3 regions of the Shewanella sp. FJAT-51649 genome follow, and region 3 is predicted to be linked to each of the others. Evidence: predicted binding sites of a transcription regulator. Region 3 holds the regulator's gene; each other region holds the start of a gene.

Evidence for each region. Region 3 encodes NrdR, which represses ribonucleotide reductase genes. Its sites were predicted from a motif close to AAACACNANATNTNGTGTTT; they were not measured.
Region 1: the regulator NrdR is predicted to act here: its motif matches at 5,364-5,383, upstream of nrdA (class 1a ribonucleoside-diphosphate reductase subunit alpha).
Region 2: the regulator NrdR is predicted to act here: its motif matches at 5,334-5,353, upstream of nrdD (anaerobic ribonucleoside-triphosphate reductase).

What each region holds. Positions count from the first base shown of each region.
Region 1 is NZ_CP080411.1:2,327,719-2,335,247, forward strand. Features, by position in the region: gene K0H59_RS10395 (FAD-dependent oxidoreductase) at 1-548, shown strand, start outside; gene K0H59_RS10400 (nuclear transport factor 2 family protein) at 650-1,105, opposite strand; gene yfaE (class I ribonucleotide reductase maintenance protein YfaE) at 1,303-1,713, opposite strand; gene nrdB (class Ia ribonucleoside-diphosphate reductase subunit beta) at 1,730-2,860, opposite strand; gene nrdA (class 1a ribonucleoside-diphosphate reductase subunit alpha) at 2,922-5,210, opposite strand; gene K0H59_RS10420 (HAD family hydrolase) at 5,696-6,370, opposite strand; gene ubiG (bifunctional 2-polyprenyl-6-hydroxyphenol methylase/3-demethylubiquinol 3-O-methyltransferase UbiG) at 6,372-7,082, opposite strand; gene gyrA (DNA gyrase subunit A) at 7,468-7,529, shown strand, end outside.
Region 2 is NZ_CP080411.1:2,955,840-2,963,368, forward strand. Features, by position in the region: gene K0H59_RS13155 (FlxA-like family protein) at 1-213, shown strand, start outside; gene K0H59_RS13160 (hypothetical protein) at 278-1,147, opposite strand; gene ribA (GTP cyclohydrolase II) at 1,262-1,873, opposite strand; gene K0H59_RS13170 (YibL family ribosome-associated protein) at 2,137-2,493, opposite strand; gene nrdG (anaerobic ribonucleoside-triphosphate reductase-activating protein) at 2,619-3,080, opposite strand; gene nrdD (anaerobic ribonucleoside-triphosphate reductase) at 3,186-5,303, opposite strand; gene K0H59_RS13185 (hypothetical protein) at 5,640-6,350, opposite strand; gene rssA (patatin-like phospholipase RssA) at 6,515-7,462, opposite strand.
Region 3 is NZ_CP080411.1:1,306,094-1,313,622, reverse strand. Features, by position in the region: gene ribD (bifunctional diaminohydroxyphosphoribosylaminopyrimidine deaminase/5-amino-6-(5-phosphoribosylamino)uracil reductase RibD) at 1-638, opposite strand, end outside; gene nrdR (transcriptional regulator NrdR) at 714-1,163, opposite strand; gene glyA (serine hydroxymethyltransferase) at 1,374-2,627, opposite strand; gene ettA (energy-dependent translational throttle protein EttA) at 2,818-4,485, shown strand; gene K0H59_RS05885 (TIGR00341 family protein) at 4,560-5,567, opposite strand; gene K0H59_RS05880 (LysR family transcriptional regulator) at 5,834-6,757, opposite strand; gene K0H59_RS05875 (MBL fold metallo-hydrolase) at 6,944-7,529, shown strand, end outside.

The DNA of each region.
Region 1 (7,529 bases), 1.0 Mb from region 3:
CGGGCCAAGCCACGATTGGCAACAAAGTGGCCCTGATTGGTGCTGGCGGCATTGGATTTGATATGGCGCATTACCTCTGCGAATCTGAGTCGAGCACCCTCAATCCTGAAAAATGGTTAAAGCAGTGGGGCATAGACAAGCAATATCAGCATGCGGGTGGTTTAGCCGAGCCTGAAGTCGATAATAGCGATCATAGACAAGTCTACTTGCTACAACGTAAGACCTCTAAGATGGGCCAAGGTTTAGGTAAAACCACCGGCTGGATCCACCGTTTAGTGTTAAAACAGCACGATGTGAAAATGAAAACCGGCGTCAACTATGACAAGTTTGACGATGCGGGTCTGCATATCCGCGTTGGCGAGCAAACCGAAGTATTGGCCGTGGATAATGTGATCCTCTGCGCCGGACAAGAATCTAACCGCACCTTAGTCGATGAGATGAAAGCAACGGGTATTCCTGTGCATTTGATTGGCGGTGTCGATGTGGCCGCCGAGCTCGATGCGAAACGCGCCATTCGTCAAGGCGCCGAGCTTGCGATGCTACTCTAGTTGTTAAGCATTTTCACCCAATAAAAAGCCTGAGTTTAACTCAGGCTTTTTTGTTGATTGATATGAAGATAAGGGCCAAGCAGAATGAGTGGGTCATCTGCTTAGTTGGGCAAATGCCCATAACTCACGACCCGCGTGACTTGCCACTGGCCATTGGTGCGTTGCCAGAGCATTAAAAATTTGGCTTTACCATCACAACTGCCTGTTTCTAGGCTGCAAAATTTATGAATGCCCTCAGTTATCGCGCCAAAGTCTTTGATCGGATAGGCTTGAAAGCTTTCTTCAACCAGTGAGCGGGTGTATTTGCCGCAGGCATAGTTTTTAGTGTTGTTGCTCATCGATTGTCGGTCCCAAGTCACACCACCATTGTCATGGTAAAACTCGACCTTCTCGGCAAAGTAACTCTCGTGCAACTTGAGTTGTTGCTCATCGGCACAACGATTAAATGAATCAAATACCTTGCTATCCATGTCCTTCAGCTCGGCAACGAGGTTATCTTCACTCGAAAACGCACTCATTGACACAAGCAGCAAGATGATTGCGATTAACTGTCCCATAAATCTCCTTGGAAATACTAGTCCATTAAAACAAAGTAAAAGTAAGTGGAAAGCAATAACATAATGATCTTTTGGCAAGCGAACAAGGACGAGTGATAAAGCGTTTGGGAATCCGCAAAGATGTTGTCTTTTTGCTGAACAGTAGGTGTTATGCAGGGAAGATGTTCGTCAATACGAATCCGTAGCAAACGACTCTATTAGTCTTCTACTACTTCTTGCTGAGGAACGGCTTTGAGATTGGCGGTTTTACGTGTCGATGGGGTTTGGGCGCGACTGTTATCGTAAGCATAGGTCACCACTGCAGCACCTTCGGGGGATAAATCGAGTTCTAAATCTTCGCTAGGAATACAGCAGCAGGGCAGACATTCGTCGGCTTTAAGCTCGGCTAAAGGCTCGGTTAAATAGCTGACGCTGCCGCTAATAATACGGGTCTTGCAAGCGCCGCAAAAACCACTGCGGCACTCAGAGAAAATGGTCACTTTTTTGGCTTCGAGTGCTTGTAACAACGAATTGTGCTGCTCGGTAAACAGCAGCACAGGTTGCCCTTGAAGGCGCACAATCGGCGCCTTCGCAAAGGGGTTGTTTAACAGCAGGTTCGATTTAGCCATAAGCAATCAAATCCCGTTAGAGATCGAAATCGAGGAATTCATCACTGTCGACGGCCGAATCGATTTGACCGACAAGATAAGATGATACTTCAACTTCCTGTGGTGCTACTTGTACGGCATCACTCTCTAGCCAGTTCTTCATCCAAGGCAGTGGGTTAGACTGCTCGGCATAGGGCAGTGGCAGGTTAACTGACTTCATCCGTTGGTTAGTGATGTACTCAACGTATTGGCAGAGGATCTGTTCGTTGAGACCGATCATTGAGCCGTCTTTGAACAGGTATTTTGCCCATTCTTTTTCTTGCTCGGCGGCCTTGAGGAACAGGTTATAGGCTTCCTGTTGGCATTCCGCAGCAATTTCGGCCATTTCAGGATCGTCCTTGCCGCCCTGCATAATGGTTAAGATATGCTGGGTGCTGTTTAAGTGCAGTGCTTCGTCACGGGCGATAAGACGAATAATTTTCGCGTTACCTTCCATGAGCTTACGCTCTGCAAATGCGAATGAGCAGGCAAAACTGACGTAGAAGCGAATCGCTTCGAGGGCGTTAACTGACATCATGCACAGGTACAACGCTTTTTTTAGCGTGCGAGTGTTGACTTCAATCGGCTCGCCATCGATCACATGGGTGCCTTCGCCTAACAGGTGGTAAACCTGCGTCAGCTTGATCAAGTGATCGTAGTATTCGGCAATGTCAGTCGCGCGGCGCAGGATCTCTTGATTCACCACGATATCATCAAAAATCACGGAAGGATCGTTCACGATATTGCGAATAATGTGCGTGTAAGAGCGCGAGTGGATGGTCTCGGAGAATGACCAAGTCTCAATCCAGGTCTCTAATTCCGGCAGCGACACTAAGGGCAGAAACGCCACGTTAGGTGAGCGGCCTTGGATAGAGTCGAGCAGCGTTTGGTATTTCAGGTTCGAAATAAAAATATGCTTTTCATGATCTGGCAGTGAGTTGTAGTCGATTTTATCGCGGCTCACGTCAACTTCTTCTGGGCGCCAGAAGAAAGACAACTGCTTTTCAATCAGTTTTTCAAACACTTCATATTTTTGTTGGTCATAACGAGCGACGTTAACCGATTGTCCGAAGAACATAGGTTCACGGGTGGCATCGTTGGGTGTTTGGCAAAAAGTAGAGTAGGTCATGGTACGAGTATTCCAATAAGTCGGGATCCCAAAGGGATCCCGCAACCGTTAACATTGAAGATTAGATTTTGCAGGCGCCGCCAGCACAGCCGTCATCTTCTTTCTCTATGTTGGTAATGTCATCGTGTTGATCCGATGCACCATCGCGAGTGTTATGGTAGTACAGCGTTTTTACACCTAACTTATAGGCATTGAGTAAGTCTTTCAGCAGAGTCTGCATCGGAACCTTACGGCCTTCGAAACGCGTTGGGTCATAGTTAGTGTTGGCCGAAATTGCTTGGTCAACGAATTTCTGCATGATACCCACGAGCTGTAAGTAACCTTCGTTGCTTGGCATTTGCCATAGCAGCTCGTAGTTGTATTTCAGCTCATCAAAATCAGGCACCACTTGCTTTAACTGGCCATCTTTACTGGCTTTGACACTGATCAAACCGCGTGGCGGTTCGATACCGTTAGTCGCGTTTGAGATCTGTGATGACGTTTCAGACGGCATCAGCGCAGACAGGGTCGAGTTACGTAAACCGTGCTGCTTGATGTCTTGGCGCAGTGTTTCCCAGTCTAAATGCAATGGCTCGCTGCAAATCTTATCTAAATCACGTTTGTAGGTATCGATAGGTAAAATACCTTGGGCGTAAGTGGTCTCATTAAATAATGGGCACGCACCTTGCTCTTTCGCCAGATTCATTGACGCCTTGAGCAGATAGAATTGAATCGCTTCAAAGGTCTTGTGAGTCAGGTTGTTCGCGCTACCATCGGAGTACTTCATGCCATTCTTCGCTAAGTAGTTAGCGAAGTTGATAACACCAATACCTAAGGTACGACGGTTCATCGATGAAATTTCAGCCGCTTTGATTGGATAATCTTGGTAATCCAGTAGGTTATCCAGTGCACGTACCGCTAAATCGGCTAATGGCTCAAGCTCGGCTAAGTTTTTGATCGCACCTAAGTTTAATGCTGACAGTGTACAGAGCGCGATTTCACCGTTTGGATCGTCAATGTTGTTCAACGGCTTAGTCGGCAGCGCGATTTCAAGACAAAGGTTAGATTGTCTGATCGGAGCGACTTTCGAGTCGAACGGACTGTGGGTATTACAGTGGTCAACGTTTTGGATGTAGATACGGCCTGTTGAAGCACGCTCTTGCATCATCAATGAGAACAGTTCGACCGCTTTCAATGTCTTCTTACGAATACTGCTGTCTTGCTCATATTGCAGGTACAGACGTTCGAATTCGTCTTGATCTTCGAAGAAGGCATCGTAAAGACCTGGTACGTCCGATGGGCTAAACAGGCTAATGTTTTCGCCTTTGATCAGACGTTGGTACATCAGCTTGTTGAGCTGCACGCCGTAGTCTAAGTGGCGAATACGGTTATCTTCAACACCGCGGTTGTTTTTCAGTACCAGCAGGGATTCCACTTCTAAGTGCCAAATAGGGTAGAAGAGGGTCGCAGCACCACCACGAACGCCGCCTTGCGAGCAAGATTTTACCGCCGTTTGGAAATACTTGTAGAAAGGTAAGCAACCGGTGTGGAAGGCTTCGCCGCCACGGATTGGACTACCTAATGCACGGATACGACCGGCGTTGATACCGATACCCGCGCGTTGGCTGACATACTTCACGATAGAAGAGGCGGTCGCGTTGATGGAATCTAAGCTGTCGCCACATTCAATCAGTACACATGAACTGAATTGACGTGTTGGCGTACGCACACCCGCCATGATTGGCGTGGGCAGCGAAATCTTAAAGGTCGATACCGCATCGTAAAAATCTTTAACGTATTGCAGGCGCGTTTCTTTTGGATAACGGGCAAACAAACAGGCCGCCACCAGAATATAGAGGAACTGGGCGCTCTCGTAGATCTCGTGGGTCACACGGTTTTGTACCAGATACTTACCTTCGAGCTGTTTTACCGCCGCGTAGGAGAAGTTCATATCGCGCCAATGGTCGATATAGCTGTCCATGATATCGAGTTCTTCGCGGGTGTAATCCTGCAGAATATGCATATCATACTTGCCTAGCTCGACCAGTTTAGTCACATGGTCGTATAACTTTGGCGGCTCGAACTGACCAAAGGCCTTCTTACGTAAATGGAATACGGCTAAGCGCGCAGCCAGAAACTGATAATCCGGTGATTCTGGGGAAATTAAATCCGCCGCAGATTTGATGATCGTTTCGTGGATAGCTTCGGTTGGGATCCCGTCGAAAAACTGTAAATGCGTGCGAAGTTCAACTTCAGAAACAGAAACGTTTTTTAATCCCTTGGCTGCCCAAGTAATTACGCGGTGTATCTTATCGAGATCGATTGTCTCACGTGCACCACAGCGTTTTGTGACTGTCATATTGCTATTCATTGAAGAGAGGCCTTGGTTCTGATATCTGTTCAGGTGAACTAAGTCACCGTACGTTTCCTTGTAAAACAATCAACCTGAAAACCCTTAATACTGCTGACTATGCAGGAGATAGTCGATTTAACGGGGAACTTCTAGTGTGTCTGATTGCTACCTATACACAAGATATGGTGTTTTAAATAATCTGAGATACAAGATAGTGAGGTTTGCCGCTATTTGCAAGTCTCAATTCAGGGGGTATCTTGTGGATATCTTGAGGATAAAGAAAAGCGTTAGTGATGACTAACCCTGAAGCTCAAATTGAGATTAGCGTGCGACATTGATGACGTTTTTTTGCGCAAATTTCACCGTGTGATCGATCGCTAAAATAAGCAGCGATCGCGATCGCAAGGATTGACCCTTAGCCTAAATTGCATTACCCGCAAATGGGGCAGAATTTCGTCATTAATGGTTCAGTTGAGCAATTAGCACGAGTCAATTCGTAACTGCTATTTCGCTAATGCTTGGCTTAAGGCCGAATGCAAACTCGATGGCGAGGTAAACTGCGCATAGGCAGGCCATGCATCGGGTGTATCGGCCTCACCTAAATATCCCCACAACGCCACACCGCCGAGCATGCCCGCCGCTTGGGCTGCGAGTAAATCCCGCTCTGCATCCCCTAAATAGAGGATTTGCTGTGGCCGGCATTGCAATTGCTGCGCGCCCAATAGCATAGGTGCGGTATGGGGCTTAGGATAACGAGTCGAATCGCCACTGATCATCACCGGCATACGCGAGCTGAGCTTAAGTTTATGCAATAGAGGGCGAGTAAAGCGGGCGGGTTTATTAGTGATCACCCCAAATGGCACACGGCATAACTCGAGCCAATCGAGCAGGGGTGCGATACCATCAAACAACTGGCAATGGTCGCCATTGATCCTTTGATAGTGTGCGAGGAGTCCTTGCTGTACTTGAGTGCGCAGGGCGTCATCCGCGCCGGGAATCGCCGCATCGACTAAGGCAAAGCTGCCATGGGAGGCGGCGCTACGCATGTCTTTGAGGTTTTTTGCCGCGATACCGACATCCAACAAACTGAGGTTAAGGGCCTGAACCAGATCCGGCGCGGTATCGGCAAGGGTACCGTCAAGGTCGAATAAGACTCCTTTAACCTCAGCTAAGCTCATCTTAATCTACCTTTTGCGTCGCGATCATATAGTTAACATCGACCTTTGGGGTGTACTTAAAGATCCCCGTCAGTGGGTTATAGGTGATCCCAAGTGCATCTTTACAGAGAAGATCGGTGTTATCGACTAAGGCCATGAGTTCCGATGGCTTGATGAACTTATTATGGTCATGGGTGCCAATGGGCAGCATCTTTAATAGGTACTCGGCGCCGATAATGGTCTCGACGAAAGACTTAATGTTACGGTTGATGGTTGAGAAAAACACAAAACCGCCGGGTTTAACCATATCGCAGCAGGCTTGAATGACTGATTGTGGATCTGGTACATGCTCGAGCATCTCCATACAGGTCACCACATCATAGTATTCGCGGTGTTCTTCCCGATGGGCCTCGGCAGTGTTTTTGACATAATTGATGCTCACGCCAGTTTCCAGTGCATGTAAACGCGCGACTTCTAATGGTTCTTCACCCATATCGAGGCCGTGAACGATCGCGCCGATGCGCGCCATGCTTTCGGATAAAATGCCGCCGCCGCAGCCGACGTCCAGCACTTTCTTACCAAAAATCCCGCCCGCCGTTTGATCGATATAGTTAAGGCGCAGGGGATTTAATAGATGCAGCGGCTTAAACTCGCCGTTGAGATCCCACCAGGTTTCGGCCATACGTTCAAACTTTGCGATTTCCTGCGGGTCCACGTTGGTATTCTGTTGCATGCTATTACCTATTACGGCTGTCATTGTGCGGCTATTATAACGACAATGGGGGATAAACACAGTATTGGCTGATCCTAAGTCTTTGTGGTTGAGTGAAATTTCAGCAATTATCATTAATTCTTCAACACTTTGTGAAGCAGAGCGGTTTTTCTGCTCAGAGATTAATCAAGTCTTGGCTTCAATTTCGCCATTAACAACGGGTTTTATCGGGTTTAAAAGGGCAAATTGACAGTGTTTTCATCTATTAAGCCACATCCTTCGCAATTCACGTAGGATAGGTCTGGCGACATTAAATAACTGTGTTAGAATGCCAAATCACGTTTTTGGGCCGCTCAATGATACGGATTATACGTTGTCGGCTAATTTTCAGGGGAACGAGCAGTTTATGACTGATCTGGCATCATCTATTTCGCCAATTAATATCGAAGACGAACTAAAGAATTCGTA
Region 2 (7,529 bases), 1.6 Mb from region 3:
GAAGAGTCCACATCAATTATCGATGAACAAATTAAGCGCATAAAGGAGCAGATCAAAGCATTGCAGGAGATGCTCACTAAGCTCGAAGGTGATGATTCTGAAGCTGCAGATCAGCAACGTAAGCAGCTGCAGGAACAGATTATGCAGCTTAGCAATCAAATCGCCGTGTTAATGGATAAGAAAATGCGGGATGCACAAAAATCCGCAGGCTAAGACTTAGCGATAATCTGCGCTAGTGTTTGTATATCAAAACTTCATGAGCTTGGGTTGAAACAGACTAAATAGGGAAACTAAATAATAAACGCCAGATATTTAATCCGTCGCCAGTGCGATAACTGATCCCAATTCTATCTATGCCGAGGAGATCGCCACCCAAAGGCTTAGCAAAGGCGAGTGTAGCGCCAAACTCGTAGCTGCCGGAGACTATGGTTTCATCTTCAGCATTTTGGCTAAAGTCCAGCTCGTTGAAATACCAATAACCGACTGCAAAAATTCTCGGCTGCATCTGAATATTCAACCATTGCCAGCGGGGTGAAAGGCCAATATCGACTCCGGTTTGCAATACCGCAAATTGGTCGGTTAATTTTCCTACCCGCTCACTGTAGCCCGCAAACCTTAGCCTAGATACCCAAACGCTGTCTTCACCCGCTAGGCTGAAATCATACAGGCTACTCACGCCCGAGGCTAAAATCGCCACGTTCGCATCGGTATCGAAATTCGTCCCAAACCCCACATCCAGATAGGCTTCCATCCGCGTGTTTACCGTTGCTTGCCAGTGGTGTTCGATGCCGGGTGTCATGGTCATAGTGCCAACCGAGGAAGGCAATTCACCATCGGTAATGTCTTTGGCTAAGTAGTCAAAAAAACCGAAGGATAAGGGTAAACGCAGCCAAGTTTGACTACTTTCGTCCTTTAAGAAATCAAAGCTTAAGGGAATGCTCACCACAGTGGCATTTTGATCGGCGGCCCGATACACACCCGTACCTAGATAACTGCCAAAGGCATAAACAGAGTTGGGATTATTTTGGCCATCAATCGGTGATTCGGGGCTCATTTGAGCAAACGACTGAGATAGCTGCGCAGCCTGCGGTGGTGCATAGCTTGCAATGGGAGCGGTCGACGCCAACAGTGGGAAGACGCACCCCATTGATAGCGCCGAACAGGAAAAGCATTTAACGAGTAACCGGCTAAAAATGGTCTTCAATTTATGCAAACAGATCCTGATTTGCTAAGCCTAATCGGTTATCGCTTTGGTTAAAGATTACTCTTCATCCGTAAAATGATACTCAGACATCATATGCCCAAGTTCGGTGGATTTAGTCTTTAAGTAAGCTTCATTGTAGCGGTTTTTACCGACTTGCAGGGGAACACGTTCAACCACTTCGATGCCGATTTCTTTCATCGCTTTGACTTTGCGAGGGTTATTGGTCATTAAGCGTACATGCTTCACGCCAATTTGTTCAAGCATAGGTTGGATCATATCGTATTTACGCATATCCGCCGGGAAACCTAATTGCTCATTCGCCTCAACCGTATTGGCGCCTTTATCCTGCAATTCATAGGCACGGATCTTATTCAGCAGACCAATACCGCGGCCTTCTTGGCGCAAATATAAGATAAATCCACTGCCGGTTTCGGCAATGTTTTGCATCGCAGTTTGCAGCTGGAAGCCACAGTCACAGCGTAAGCTAAACAAGGCATCGCCCGTAAGACACTCAGAGTGAATACGGCCTAATACGGGGGCATCGCTACTTAGGGTGCCAAATGTGAGGGCAACATGCTCTTTACCGGTTTCGGTATCTTCAAAACCGTGCATGGCAAAAACGCCCCAGGGAGTGGGTAATTTTGACGTCGCGACATATTTTATCGACATGACTTAACCTTAACGACTACTCTCATTCCATGAGACGGAAGGAACATCCATAAACAAAACGATGATTGGGCTCTTCGCCTACTGAGCGCCTATTCTAAAGCGTTTTCCATAATCACGAAATACTTTAGTAATTTAATCAACTATAAATCGAAACCTGCGGCGCTATCACGGCTATAACTCAATCCGTCGAACAACCATTCAAGGCGCTGCAAAATAGGCATGTACCTTATTTTGCAACTCAATGAATAACTTGCCAATAAAACTTAAAACTTTGCTGGAGCAAAACCCGTCACTTCGGTTAAGCCCATTTCGCGTCCTAATGCCGTCATAGGATGCACAACCACTAGGCCTTTGACTGACTTTTTCAGTTGACCCATGTCGGCTTGCTCAGCTTTGGTGAGGGCGCGGTGGAATGGCAAGTGTTGAATATCTGTACCTTGCTTTTGTAAAAGACGCGACTGCTGCGTTTTTACACTATTGATTTGCTTAGTGACCGCCGCAATCTCGCGTTTAAATTGCGCCACAATAACGGCATCGCCACGTTGCTCTGCTGCCGCCAGTTTACGACGAAACTTGTCTAACTTATCGTTAAGCTGCTGCAGTTCTTGCTTTAAATTCATCATGTTACCTTAAATTACTTAAGTGAATCCCAGTCAATATTTGCACCATTTTGGGCCTGAATGTCTGGGTCACTGTGTCAAGGTGTGGGATTATAACAGCAAGTTAGCGATCCTCGTTACCGCTTTTATAAGAAACGGATCACCTGATTGCTGCTGCCACGGTATGGCAAACTCGGATCGGCAAGGCTCTGCTCGAATTTACCATCCACCAGCACGTCCACATATTCCAGTACCGCACGCTGCTTATCCGTTAGCGCATCCCAGGTATAACCTGTCCACAGCCAAATATCTTTACCCGGACATTCGGTTTTCACCCGCTTTATTAACGCGAGTATTCCCTCAAGGTTGGCGGGTAAGAGTGGATCGCCCCCAGAGAGTGACAAGCCGCGGCGCACAATGCGCTCATCCTGCAGATCCGCAATAAGCGTATCTTCCATCGCCTTATCAAATAAATGGCCTGAGCGCACATCCCAAGTACTTTGATTATAGCAACCTCGGCATTGGTGCTCACAACCTGACACAAATAGGGTGACCCGGGTACCGGGGCCGTTCACCACGTCAACGGGATAATATTGGTGATAGTTCATTGCTGCGTCCGCGCTAGAGCCCAATATGATCACGGGCTAAACATCAAAGCACAGTCGCCACCAGTGCGATTGTGCCAGTGTAACAAAACAAACAAGGCAAAAGTGTTACAAGTGTTTGATCCTGCGTTTCACTTCTTCTTGCTTGCCATGGTTGAATGGTCTGGCATCGGGGCTACCTAAGTAACCGCATACACGGCGGGTGACAGATACCCGACTTGGCTCATGGTTGCCGCATTTAGGGCAAGTAAAACCTTTACTGGTACAACTAAACTCACCGGTAAAACCGCAGTCATAACATTCATCAATCGGCGTGTTAGTGCCGTAGTAAGGCACGCGGCTATAGCTGTAATCCCACACATTTTCGAGCGCTTCAATGTTGTGCTGCATATTGGGGTATTCGCCGTAGCAAATAAATCCGCCATTGGCGATCGCAGGATATGGCTGCTCAAAATCAATTTTATCGTAAGGATTCACCCGCTTTTCCACATCCAAGTGGAAGCTATTGGTGTAATAACCTTTATCGGTTACGCCTGCAACCACACCGAATTGGCGCGCATCGAGTTTACAGAAACGGCTGCAGAGGCTCTCACTCGGAGTGCTATAAAGGCTAAAGCCATAACCAGTTTCGGCCTTCCATGCATCGGTGGCCGCTTTAAGGTGCGCGACAATCGCCACCGCTTTTTCTCTAAGCTTGGCATCATCAAACACATGGGTTTCAGTGCCATAGAGCGCATTGATGGTTTCATGTAAACCTATATAGCCTAATGAAATCGATGCCCGACCATTTTTAAAGATTTGGGCGATATCATCATCGGCGCGCAGGCGCACACCACAGGCACCTTCCATATACAGAATCGGCGCAACTCTAGCTTTAACGCCATTTAAGCGTTCGATGCGGGTGTCTAATGCGCGGCGGGCAAGCAGTAAACGCTCATCTAAAATGCGGTAAAATTCAGCTTCATCGCCATTGGCCTCGAGAGCTACACGGGGCAAGTTTAAGCTCACAACTCCAAGGTTATTGCGCCCTTCATGGACCAGCTCGCCATTTTCTTTATAGGAGCCTAAAAAGCTGCGACAGCCCATTGGGGTTTTAAATGAACCCGTGACCTTTTCCACTTGCTCGTAGTTCAAAATATCTGGATACATACGCATGCTGGCGCATTTTAGGGCCATTTGTTTGACATCGTAGTTGCAATCACCGGCCTTGTGGTTAATGCCATCACGAATCGCAAACACTAACTTAGGGAACACGGCTGTCTTACGATTTTTACCTAGGCCCGTCATACGCACTTTCAACATGGATTGTTGAATTAAGCGCGACTCCCACGAGGTACCAAGACCAAAACCAAAGGTCACAAAGGGCGTTTGCCCATTGGCGGTATGTAAGGTATTCACTTCATATTCGAGAGATTGGAAAGCATCATGACATTCTTTTTCGGTGAGCGCCGTCGCATAGGCCTTGGCATCTTTTATCTGCCAATTGAGTGCCACTTGGTAGTGCTTGTCATAGCTCTTCGCCACAAAAGGTGCGAGCACTTCATCGATACGGTTAATCGTGGTGCCGCCATAAATATGGCTCGCCACTTGGGCAATAATCTGTGCTGTTACCGCCGTAGCGGTGGAGATGGATTTTGGGGTCTCAATTTCGGCGTTACCCATCTTAAAACCGTGGGTCAACATGCCCGCCAAATCAATCAACATACAGTTAAACATCGGGAAAAACGGCGAATAATCGAGGTCGTGATAATGGATTTCGCCAAGTTCATGGGCGGCCACTACATCCTTAGGCAGAATATGGCTCTTGGCGTAATGTTTCGCGACGATACCCGCGAGCAGATCCCGCTGGGTTGGGATCACTTTAGAGTCTTTATTGGCGTTTTCATTTAACAGTGCCGCATTGCTCTGCTCGACTAAACCACGGATTTCGAGATTGAGCTTACTGGTCGCATCGCGGCAAATATCTCTGTCGTGGCGATACTCGATATAGACCCGCGCCAAGGATTTGTAAGGACCTTCCATCAAGAGATTTTCAACTGCGTCCTGTAAATGGTGGATCTCGACTTCTGCCAGATTGGCCACTCGCTCCCTCACACAGGCGGCAACCGTCGCGGCGTAGTCTGCATCCTCTATCCCAACCGAGTTTGCAGCCGCTATCACTGCATCTCTTATCCTTGTTTCATCAAAAGGTGTGCGGCAACCATCCCGCTTGATCACGACTGGCATTGTTCAGTTCCTCTCCATTCCGATTAAAATTAACACTACATATAGTGTTTAGATAATCAACAAACACAATATCTAGGCAATTAAGCGGCATTAACACCTAAAATTCCATGATCCAGATCATGATTTATCGGATGGATAAAAAGAACAAAGAAGAACTGTAGCCAAGCCCAATGATCTCAGTTTTAAGCCTTGACCTTGGCCATAAAGCAGGATAGCGGACGCTAAAAATGAACGCTAATAACGACAAAGGACCTTGGCCCTAAAGCCAAAGTCCTTGGAAGAAAAGAAGTCCTTAGCTCGGCGTTTGCCCTTAGCTCAGGTTACACTCAGACAGGGTTAACGCTTGGCTAAGGCAAGATAACTACTCAGTTGCCCCGATGCCGATTGCTGCATCCCCATGGAGGAAGCCACTTGCATCGTCGATTTAAGCCCCTGCCATAACTGCTTTTGGCTGTCACTCAGTGTTGGATTGCTATTTAGATAATCGGTTAACTGGCCAAATACCTTGGTGGCTTTTTGTGCAAGCACTGGGGATTGCGCATCATCCATATTCGACAACACGTTTTTAGCATCAACTAAGGTGTTGATCATCGGACTGTTTGGTGACTTTTCCGCTAAGGACTTCAGCTCGTCGTCGATAAAATCCTGCAGAGATTGCTTGCTCGGCTTTTGGCTCGGCAAATTAATGCCGTTTTGTGACAGGCGCTCAACCTGTGCATCGGACAAAATGCCGTCCTTTTGCAGCCGAGACACTAGGGCCGGAATATCGGACACACTAAACTGGCCATCGGCAAAAAAGTCCTTCGACATGGCTTGGATTTTTTGTGCCCGAAGCGCACGGGGCGACAAGGCAATCTCATCACTCGGTTTCGCTTCAGTTTTAGGCGTATCCTTGGTGGATGAGTTGGCATCCGTGCTGGACTCTGTCTTACTTGCGTCAGTCTTACTTGTGTCTGTCTTACTCGTGTCCGTCTTCTTGCTGTTCAGGCCATAGGCATCGGCAACACTGCTACGGTTCAGATTTAAGGCATTTAAAAGAGGATTCATCGTCAATAATTCGGCATCTAACACTGTGTGATGGGGTTAAAGCAAAAAATAAGCCAATCAAACAGTCACTTGCCTAAATTATTATTCGTTTCGCGATCACGTGCTTGCCAGAACGAACAAAATCTAATCTCGAAACGTCAACACGCCCTAAGTATCCTCGCGACTTAGCCTTTCCAGATCGCGGCTTCAATCAAGTGCGCGACTTTAGCAACAGCCGCCTCCCCCGCCGCTATGGCCTCATCGGCACGGTGAAATTCCATAGTACCGATATTGGCAACTTCTGGCACAACTAGGACATCGGGCGGATCTCCCATCAAACGTGCCCGCTTATGGCGCTGCTCTAAAATCCCCATCGACTGAGACATCACCGCAATCATACCGGGGTTAGATTTAGTGCCGAGGGAAAACTTGTCGGTTAAGCTGCTGACATACTCCCGCCCCCTAGCAAATAAATCCATAAAGCCAGTTTCTTGGCGCGCGGGCATTTCGGTTTCTTCCTTCGGCGCCTTATGGCTGGTCATATTGACGGGCAATACCTGCAGCCGCCCCGAATGAAACCCGTGCAAATCCACGGCAATCACAATATCGACGCCCATCGCGCGGCTCACTGACACAGGCACAGGGTTCACCACAGCGCCATCGACTAACCAACGGTCTCCTTGACGCACTGGGGCTAATATCCCCGGCATTGAGCAAGAGGCGCGCACGGCTTGGCGTAAATCGCCATGGCGAAACCAGATTTCTTGCCCCGAATACAAGTCAGTCGCGATTGCTGCAAAGGGTCGCTCGAGCTCTTCAATATTGATATCACCGATGCGCGATTGCAGCACATCGAAGACTTTCTCGCCGCCGATCAAACCGCCCTTACGCCAACGAATATCCATTAACCCGAGGACATCCCAGCTCGAAAAACTGCGCACCCACTCCTCAAGCTCGGTCAAATGATTATGGGCATAGGCCGCCCCGACGAGCGCGCCGATTGAACATCCGGCCACTTTATCGGGTTTGACTCCCATGGCGGCAAGGCCATTGAGTACACCGATGTGAGCCCAGCCCTTGGCGGCTCCGCTTCCAAGAGCGATGCCAATGGTGGGTTTTGTCCCCTTGCCCATAATATGTTTCCCTTAACAACTCACTGATTTGAATAAGCTAAGTTCCGCTCTGAACACTGTCAATGAT
Region 3 (7,529 bases):
GAGTCGCGCACATTGAGCGAAGGGTCATCGGCCAGCACGGTTTCAATCCCAGTGACCAGTGCGCAGGCGCGCAAACGTAAGCGCTGCACATCGCGGCGAGCTTCGGGGCCTGTAATCCACTTAGAGACACCGTTGGATAGCGCGGTTTTACCATCGAGACTCGCGGCAAGCTTTACCGTCACCCAAGGTAGGCCCGACTCCATGCGCTTCATAAAACCAAGATTTAAAGCGTAAGCTTCGTCGCGATGTAAACCGACATCCACTTGAATGCCCGCATCGCGCAGCATTTGGATACCGCGGCCACCCACCTGCGGATTGGGATCTTCAACCGCGACCACTACACGTTTTACACCAATATTGATCAGCGCCAAGGCACACGGCGGTGTGCGGCCATAATGGCTACAAGGTTCTAAGGTGACATAGGCGGTGGCGCCACGGGCAAGCTCGCCAGCCATCCGCAGTGCATGCACCTCGGCGTGGGGCTCGCCAGCTTTTTGATGATAACCTTCACCAACAATCTGATTATCTTTTACGATAACGCAGCCCACACTGGGATTGGGGCGAGTGGTATAAAATCCTTTGCGAGCCAGTTGTATGGCTCGGCTCATCATCTGGTTATCGAGTTCTGACCAATTCATATAAACCCTATGAAATCTTGAGGAAGCGTGCCCGAATGCGGCGCAAAACGAGGCGCTAACCTAAGATAACCCACATTACTTTTGCAGTTTCGCAATCGCCTCGCCAAATTCGGAGACGTCTTCAAAGGCGCGATAAACCGAGGCAAAACGAATATAGGCAACCTTATCTAAGCTCATTAACTGTTCCATCATCAAGTTACCTATCATCTCAGATGGCACTTCACGCTCGCCAGTAGCCCGCAGCGTTGACTTGATTTTACTTAAGGCCTGCTCGATTTCATCCATAGACACGGGACGCTTTTCGACCGCGCGTAACATACCTGCTTGCAGCTTTTCCTCATCGAAGGGTTGGCGCGTGCCATCACGTTTAATCACCCGTGGCATGACTAATTCAGCCCCTTCGAAGGTGGTAAATCTTTCGTGGCATTCGGTGCATTCTCGGCGACGACGCACTTGATGGCCTTCCGCCACTAATCGGGAATCGATCACTTTAGTATCTGTCGCGCTGCAAAATGGACAATGCATTGAGCCTCCTGCCGTGAATGGAATAAAGCCTATGGCTTTCGCTGTAGCTTGCTTAAACCGAGCGGGTTTAAGTCTAAGATTTTAGCAATAAAAATGGCCGCTTAATGCGGCCATGGGATTTTATCCTATTTATCGGCTGAGGTTAACTACCTAAGAGTGACCCCCTAAGCAGTTGTGAACTCAGCCGCCATATTCAGATAAATTAACGAATTAACCGTAAACAGGGAAACGGGCGCACAGTGCCAATACTTGGCCTTTTACGCGCTCGATGACTGCAGGGTTGTGGGCATCGTCGAGGATGTCACAGATCCAACCGGTTAACTCTTTCGCTTCAGCTTCTTTAAAGCCACGGCGAGTGATCGCAGGCGTACCGATACGCACACCAGAGGTCACGAAAGGAGAGCGTGGATCGTTTGGCACAGAGTTTTTGTTTACTGTGATGTTCGCACTACCTAAAGCGGCATCGGCTTCTTTACCCGTCAGGTCGCGACCAATTAAGTCCACCAGCATCAAGTGGTTGTCAGTACCGCCAGAAACGATCTTGTAACCGCGCTCTAAGAACACTTCAACCATGGCTTTAGCGTTCTTAACCACTTGTTGTTGGTAAGCTTTGAACTCTGGCTCTAAAGCTTCTTTGAAGGCTACCGCTTTACCCGCGATAACGTGCATCAAAGGACCACCTTGACCGCCAGGGAATACCGCTGAGTTCAGCTTTTTGTATAGCTCTTCATCATCGGCAGCAGACAGAATGATACCACCACGAGGACCGGCTAAGGTCTTGTGAGTGGTTGACGTCACAACGTGCGCGTGTGGCACAGGGTTTGGATACACACCAGCGGCGATAAGACCCGCAACGTGCGCCATGTCGACAAACAGGTAAGCACCGATTTTGTCTGCGATTTCGCGCATTCTTGCCCAGTCAACGATACCTGAGTAAGCAGAGAAACCACCGATCATCATCTTAGGCTTATGTTCAACCGCCAGACGTTCCATTTCGTCGTAGTCGATTTTGCCTGATTCATCGATACCGTAAGGAATGATGTTGTACAGTCTACCGGAGAAGTTAACAGGTGAACCGTGGGTCAAGTGACCACCGTGAGCGAGGTTCATACCTAAAACGGTATCGCCTGGTTTTAACAATGCCATGTAAACGGCGCTGTTTGCTTGAGAACCTGAATGAGGTTGTACGTTTGCGTAGGTCGCACCAAACAGTTGTTTTGCACGCTCAATCGCTAAGGTTTCAACTACGTCCACATACTCACAACCACCGTAATAACGCTTGCCAGGATAACCTTCGGCGTACTTGTTGGTTAATTGTGAACCTTGCGCTTGCATCACGCGTGGACTGGTGTAGTTTTCAGAAGCAATCAGCTCAATATGCTCTTCTTGACGCAGAGTTTCGTTCTGAATTGCGTTGAACAGTTCCGGATCATAATCTGCGATATTCATATCTTTTTTCAGCATTGCTTACTCCAGCTGCCAATTCTTGTAGGTAGGGTTGCGCGGTATTCTACTCGTAACTAGCCGACAATCCCAGTCTCTGAAACATGAAAATCCTACAGTTTTACCTTGAACTCGCCTCAATGCCGAGTTGAGTTCGGCGCGCAATCGAGTAGAATTAGCCGCATCATTAGTCACTTATAGATGCAGAAAAATGGCTCAGTTTGTTTACAGCATGCTGCGGGTGGGCAAGGTTGTTCCTCCCAAGAAGCAGATCCTTAAAGACATTTCCTTAAGCTTTTTCCCCGGCGCTAAGATCGGTGTGTTAGGTCTTAACGGTTCAGGTAAATCCACCCTACTGCGCATCATGGCCGGTATCGATACCGAGATTGAAGGTGAAGCGCGTCCAATGCCAGGGCTGAAGATTGGTTACCTGCCGCAAGAACCGAAACTCGATCCGACGCAAACCGTGCGTGAAGCGATTGAAGAAGCGGTTTCTGAAGCCAAAAATGCCCTCAAACGCTTAGACGAAGTCTATGCCGCTTACGCGGATCCCGATGCGGACTTTGACTCGCTTGCCAAAGAGCAGGGCGAACTCGAAGCGATCATTCAAGCGCAGGACGCCCACAATCTGGATAACATCCTCGAGCGTGCGGCGAACGCCCTGCGTCTGCCAGATTGGGACGAGAAGATTGAAGTCTTATCGGGTGGTGAGCGCCGTCGTGTGGCGATTTGTCGTCTGCTGCTGGAAAAACCAGAGATGCTGCTGCTCGACGAACCCACCAACCACTTGGACGCCGAATCAGTCGCTTGGCTCGAACACTTCCTGCAGGAATATTCGGGCACCGTTGTGGCGATTACCCACGACCGTTACTTCCTCGACAATGCCGCTGGCTGGATTTTAGAACTTGACCGTGGTGAGGGTATCCCATGGGAAGGCAACTACTCTTCATGGCTTGAGCAAAAAGATGCTCGCTTAAAGCAGGAATCTGCCGCTGAAAGCGCCCGTCAAAAGACCATCGCTAAGGAATTAGAATGGGTTCGCCAAGGTGCGAAAGGCCGTCAGTCTAAGGGCAAAGCCCGTATGGCGCGCTTCGAAGAGCTGAATACCACTGATTACCAAAAACGTAACGAAACCAACGAGCTGTTTATTCCGCCCGGACCGCGTTTAGGTGACAAAGTGATTGAGGTTAACAACTTAACCAAATCCTATGGTGACCGCGTGCTGATCGATAACCTGTCGTTCTCCATTCCTAAGGGCGCGATCGTCGGTATTATCGGTGCCAACGGCGCAGGTAAATCGACCCTGTTCCGTATGCTGTCAGGCAGCGAGCAACCGGATAGCGGCACCATCGAGTTAGGTGAAACCGTGCAACTGGCGTCGGTTGAACAGTTCCGCGACTCAATGAATGACAAGAACACCATTTGGCAAGAAATCTCTGGTGGTCAAGACATCATGCGTATCAACAACATGGAAATCCCAAGCCGCGCCTATGTGGGCCGCTTCAACTTCCGTGGCGCGGATCAACAGAAGGTTATCGGCACTCTGTCGGGCGGTGAACGTAACCGTGTTCACTTAGCTAAACTGCTGCAAGCTGGCGGTAACGTACTGCTCCTCGACGAACCAACCAACGACTTAGACGTTGAAACCCTGCGCGCACTGGAGGAAGCGATCCTCGAGTTCCCAGGTTGCGCTATGGTGATCTCGCACGACCGTTGGTTCTTAGACCGTATCGCGACCCATATTCTGGACTACCGCGACGAAGGCCAAGTGAACTTCTACGAAGGTAACTACACCGAATACTCTGCGTGGTTGAAGAACACCTATGGTGCCGATGTGGTTGAGCCACACCGCTTAAAATACAAGCGTATGACCAAGTAAGCGCAATCGTTTATAGGTACATAAAAAGCCCCGCAATTGCGGGGCTTTCTTTTAATGCACAAAAGTTAAGCCTACTAATCCTGCTCCTGAATCGCTTTAACATCACCATCGCGGTCAATCACATCGACCTGAAAGTAACGCACGCGCACGGTCGCTGGTTTTTCTTGCCCCGCCTGCGTCAACTCACTCTCCAGTAGTTGCACAAAGCTGGCATCTGGTTTTTTTATTCCGCCAACGGTCACCCTCACTATCCATTGACTGGCCTCTTCCTCAATCCCAACTTTAATCAACCGCATATTGGGGAACTTGAGTAGCTGCTCGCTCACAATGCGAGTCACTTTGCTCTCATACAATTGCCTTGCCACCACATTATGCAGATTCACGCTGAGGGCAATGACTAAAATAACCAGCAGGATCAATGTGATGAAGTTACGTTTCAGCAACTCCCACAGTGAGCTTTTTTGCCAAAAATAAAATCCATGAAAACCGTTCAACCACAGCACCACGGAGGACACAAATTGGATGGCGACTATGTTGGTAAACGTCAGTAAGAAGGCTCCTCGGGCGAGTTCAAAATTACCATGACCTAGCAATATCGCCGAGGCACACAGAGGCGGCACTAATGCGGTAGCAATCGCCACCCCCACAAAGGAAGTACTTAACCGCGGCGAAATAGTCGCATAGGCACCTGCCGCACCGCCCGCAAACGCGACCATTAAATCGAGAAAGTTCGGCGCCGTTCTCGCCATGATCTCCGGCGTGATAGGAATATCGGAATGCAGAAAGCCAATTAAAAAGGCGGTGAAATAAACCAGAATACTCCCCACGATTAAACTCTTAATGGCATGGCGAACTAAGAGTTTTTCCCCTTCTACCAGTCCTAATGCCAAGCCTAAAATGGGGGAAAACAGCATAGCGACAATCATGGCGCCAATGACCACGGCAGCGCTGTTGGCCAAGAGTCCGTAGCTGGCGATGATGGCCGCTAGGGTGTTCATCGCCAAAAAGGGCACATCGAGCTGGGCATTGACGCGAATATTCGCGCGGGTAATTTCTTTGTGATCTTTAATATCTTCGCTCATATCGTCTGCTCAGCAAGGGAGGGTGGGACCTAAGTTGCACATTTAAAACAAAAATATCCCAACCAATATAGCTGAACAGAAAATAGCCGCAATGGGCTTTAAGCGTCTGACGCAAAATATAAATCGAAGGAAGGAGCGGGGGCTGAATAACGATTCCCAAATGACGTTAACCGAGGGACAGAGTCGAACGAACAACGCAACCCAGTCACCGCTATCTCATAGAGATGCAAACACAAGTTGCAAGTCGCGCATTCAAGATCACGCCCTTATATTGCCCCATTAAAATGCTGCACTAGCATATCCATCATCACCCTTAATGCGGGCTGCATATGTTTGCGGGATTGATACACCCCATACACGCCTAGGGATTGAGGTTTATATTCCCGCAGCAATGGCACTAATGCCCCCGAATCGATGTGCGGTTTTGCCGCCCACAGGGGCTGCATGGCAATTCCCTCCCCCGCCAAGGTGGCATTTAACACCACCATAGAGTCATTGGCACTTAGATTGCCCTTCACCGGAATATTAAATACCTGCCCAACTCCCTGCGTTAGTGTCACCCTCGCGGCGACAGGCGTTTGAGTGAATCGCCACATCACATCGCCAAAGTAGGAATAGGTCAGGCAGTTATGCCGGGTTAAATCCTCGGGATGCGTGATGGCCGAATGGCTGGCAAGATAACTCGGTGCAGCGCACACCACAGACTCACACTCGCCTAAACGTCTTGCGATAAGCGTAGGGTCGAGTTCGTTGGTGATTCGAATGGCAAGATCGATTCGTTCAGCCACTAAATCAACGGTTTGACTCGTCACATGAAAATTCACACTCGCCTGTGGGTATTGGGCCAAATATGGACGCACGACGGTGGGAAGGAGTAAATGCGCCATAAATTGCGAGCAACTGATCCGCAGTAGCCCTCGGGGCTGGGCACTCTGAGCATGACTGACGGCGGGCACTTCCTGCGCTAGCTCAAGCAAGCGCTGACAATAATCGAGCACTTGCTCCCCCGCACTGGTCAAGCTCAAACGTCTTGTGGAGCGGTGCAATAAACGGGCGCCCGACCATTCTTCCATCTCGGCCAAATAACGGGTCACCATGGAGCGCGACATGTCTAACGCCTCGGCGGCGCCAACCATGCTCCCCCGTTCGACAATAGTCACAAACACTTTTGCCGCTTCGAGTCTATCCATGGTAATTCTCCCTTGTGGATTAGCTTGCACTAGATATTCGGCTTTCAACGCCAATTCATCCGAATTATGCAATAAACAAGCGCAATTTTCCGTGTTTATCTAACGTTTTTTGCAACCTAAACTAAGCTCACTTTTGCAGCAGTGCAAATCACCGAATGCCTATTGAATGAATAAGTGAGAACTGAAATGACACTATTGAACAACCTCAGCTTAGCCAGCTTCAAACCCCAATTCGCCGCTGCAATGCTGGTGACGGGAATGGCTACGGCGCAAGCCGCACCTTTGCAAGTGAGCCATTTTAATCCGGGCGAAAACAGCATCTTTGCCGTGTCTTCCAGCTTTATCAGTGGCGAGCATGAAATGATGTTGGTCGATGCTCAGTTCCAAAAAAATGATGCCCAAACCTTAGTGGATACCATTAAGGCCAGCGGCAAAAAACTTACCTTGGTGTATATCAGCCACAGCGATCCAGACTTTTACTTTGGATTGGATGTGATTAAGCAAAACTTTCCCGAGGTAGAAATCGTCGCCACCCAAACCACGGTCGATGATATTAAAGCCTCGATGGAGGGCAAACTCGCCTACTGGGGACCGATTTTAAAGGACAATGCGCCGAGCCAATTAGTGTTGCCAAAGGTGGTGACAACCAATAGCTTTAGTATCGACGGTGAACAAGTGCTGATTGAAGGTCTAGAGGATGCACATCCTAAGCATACCTTCCTGTGGGTACCTTCGGCGAAGACCATCACTGGCGGCGTTGAAGTATTTGATA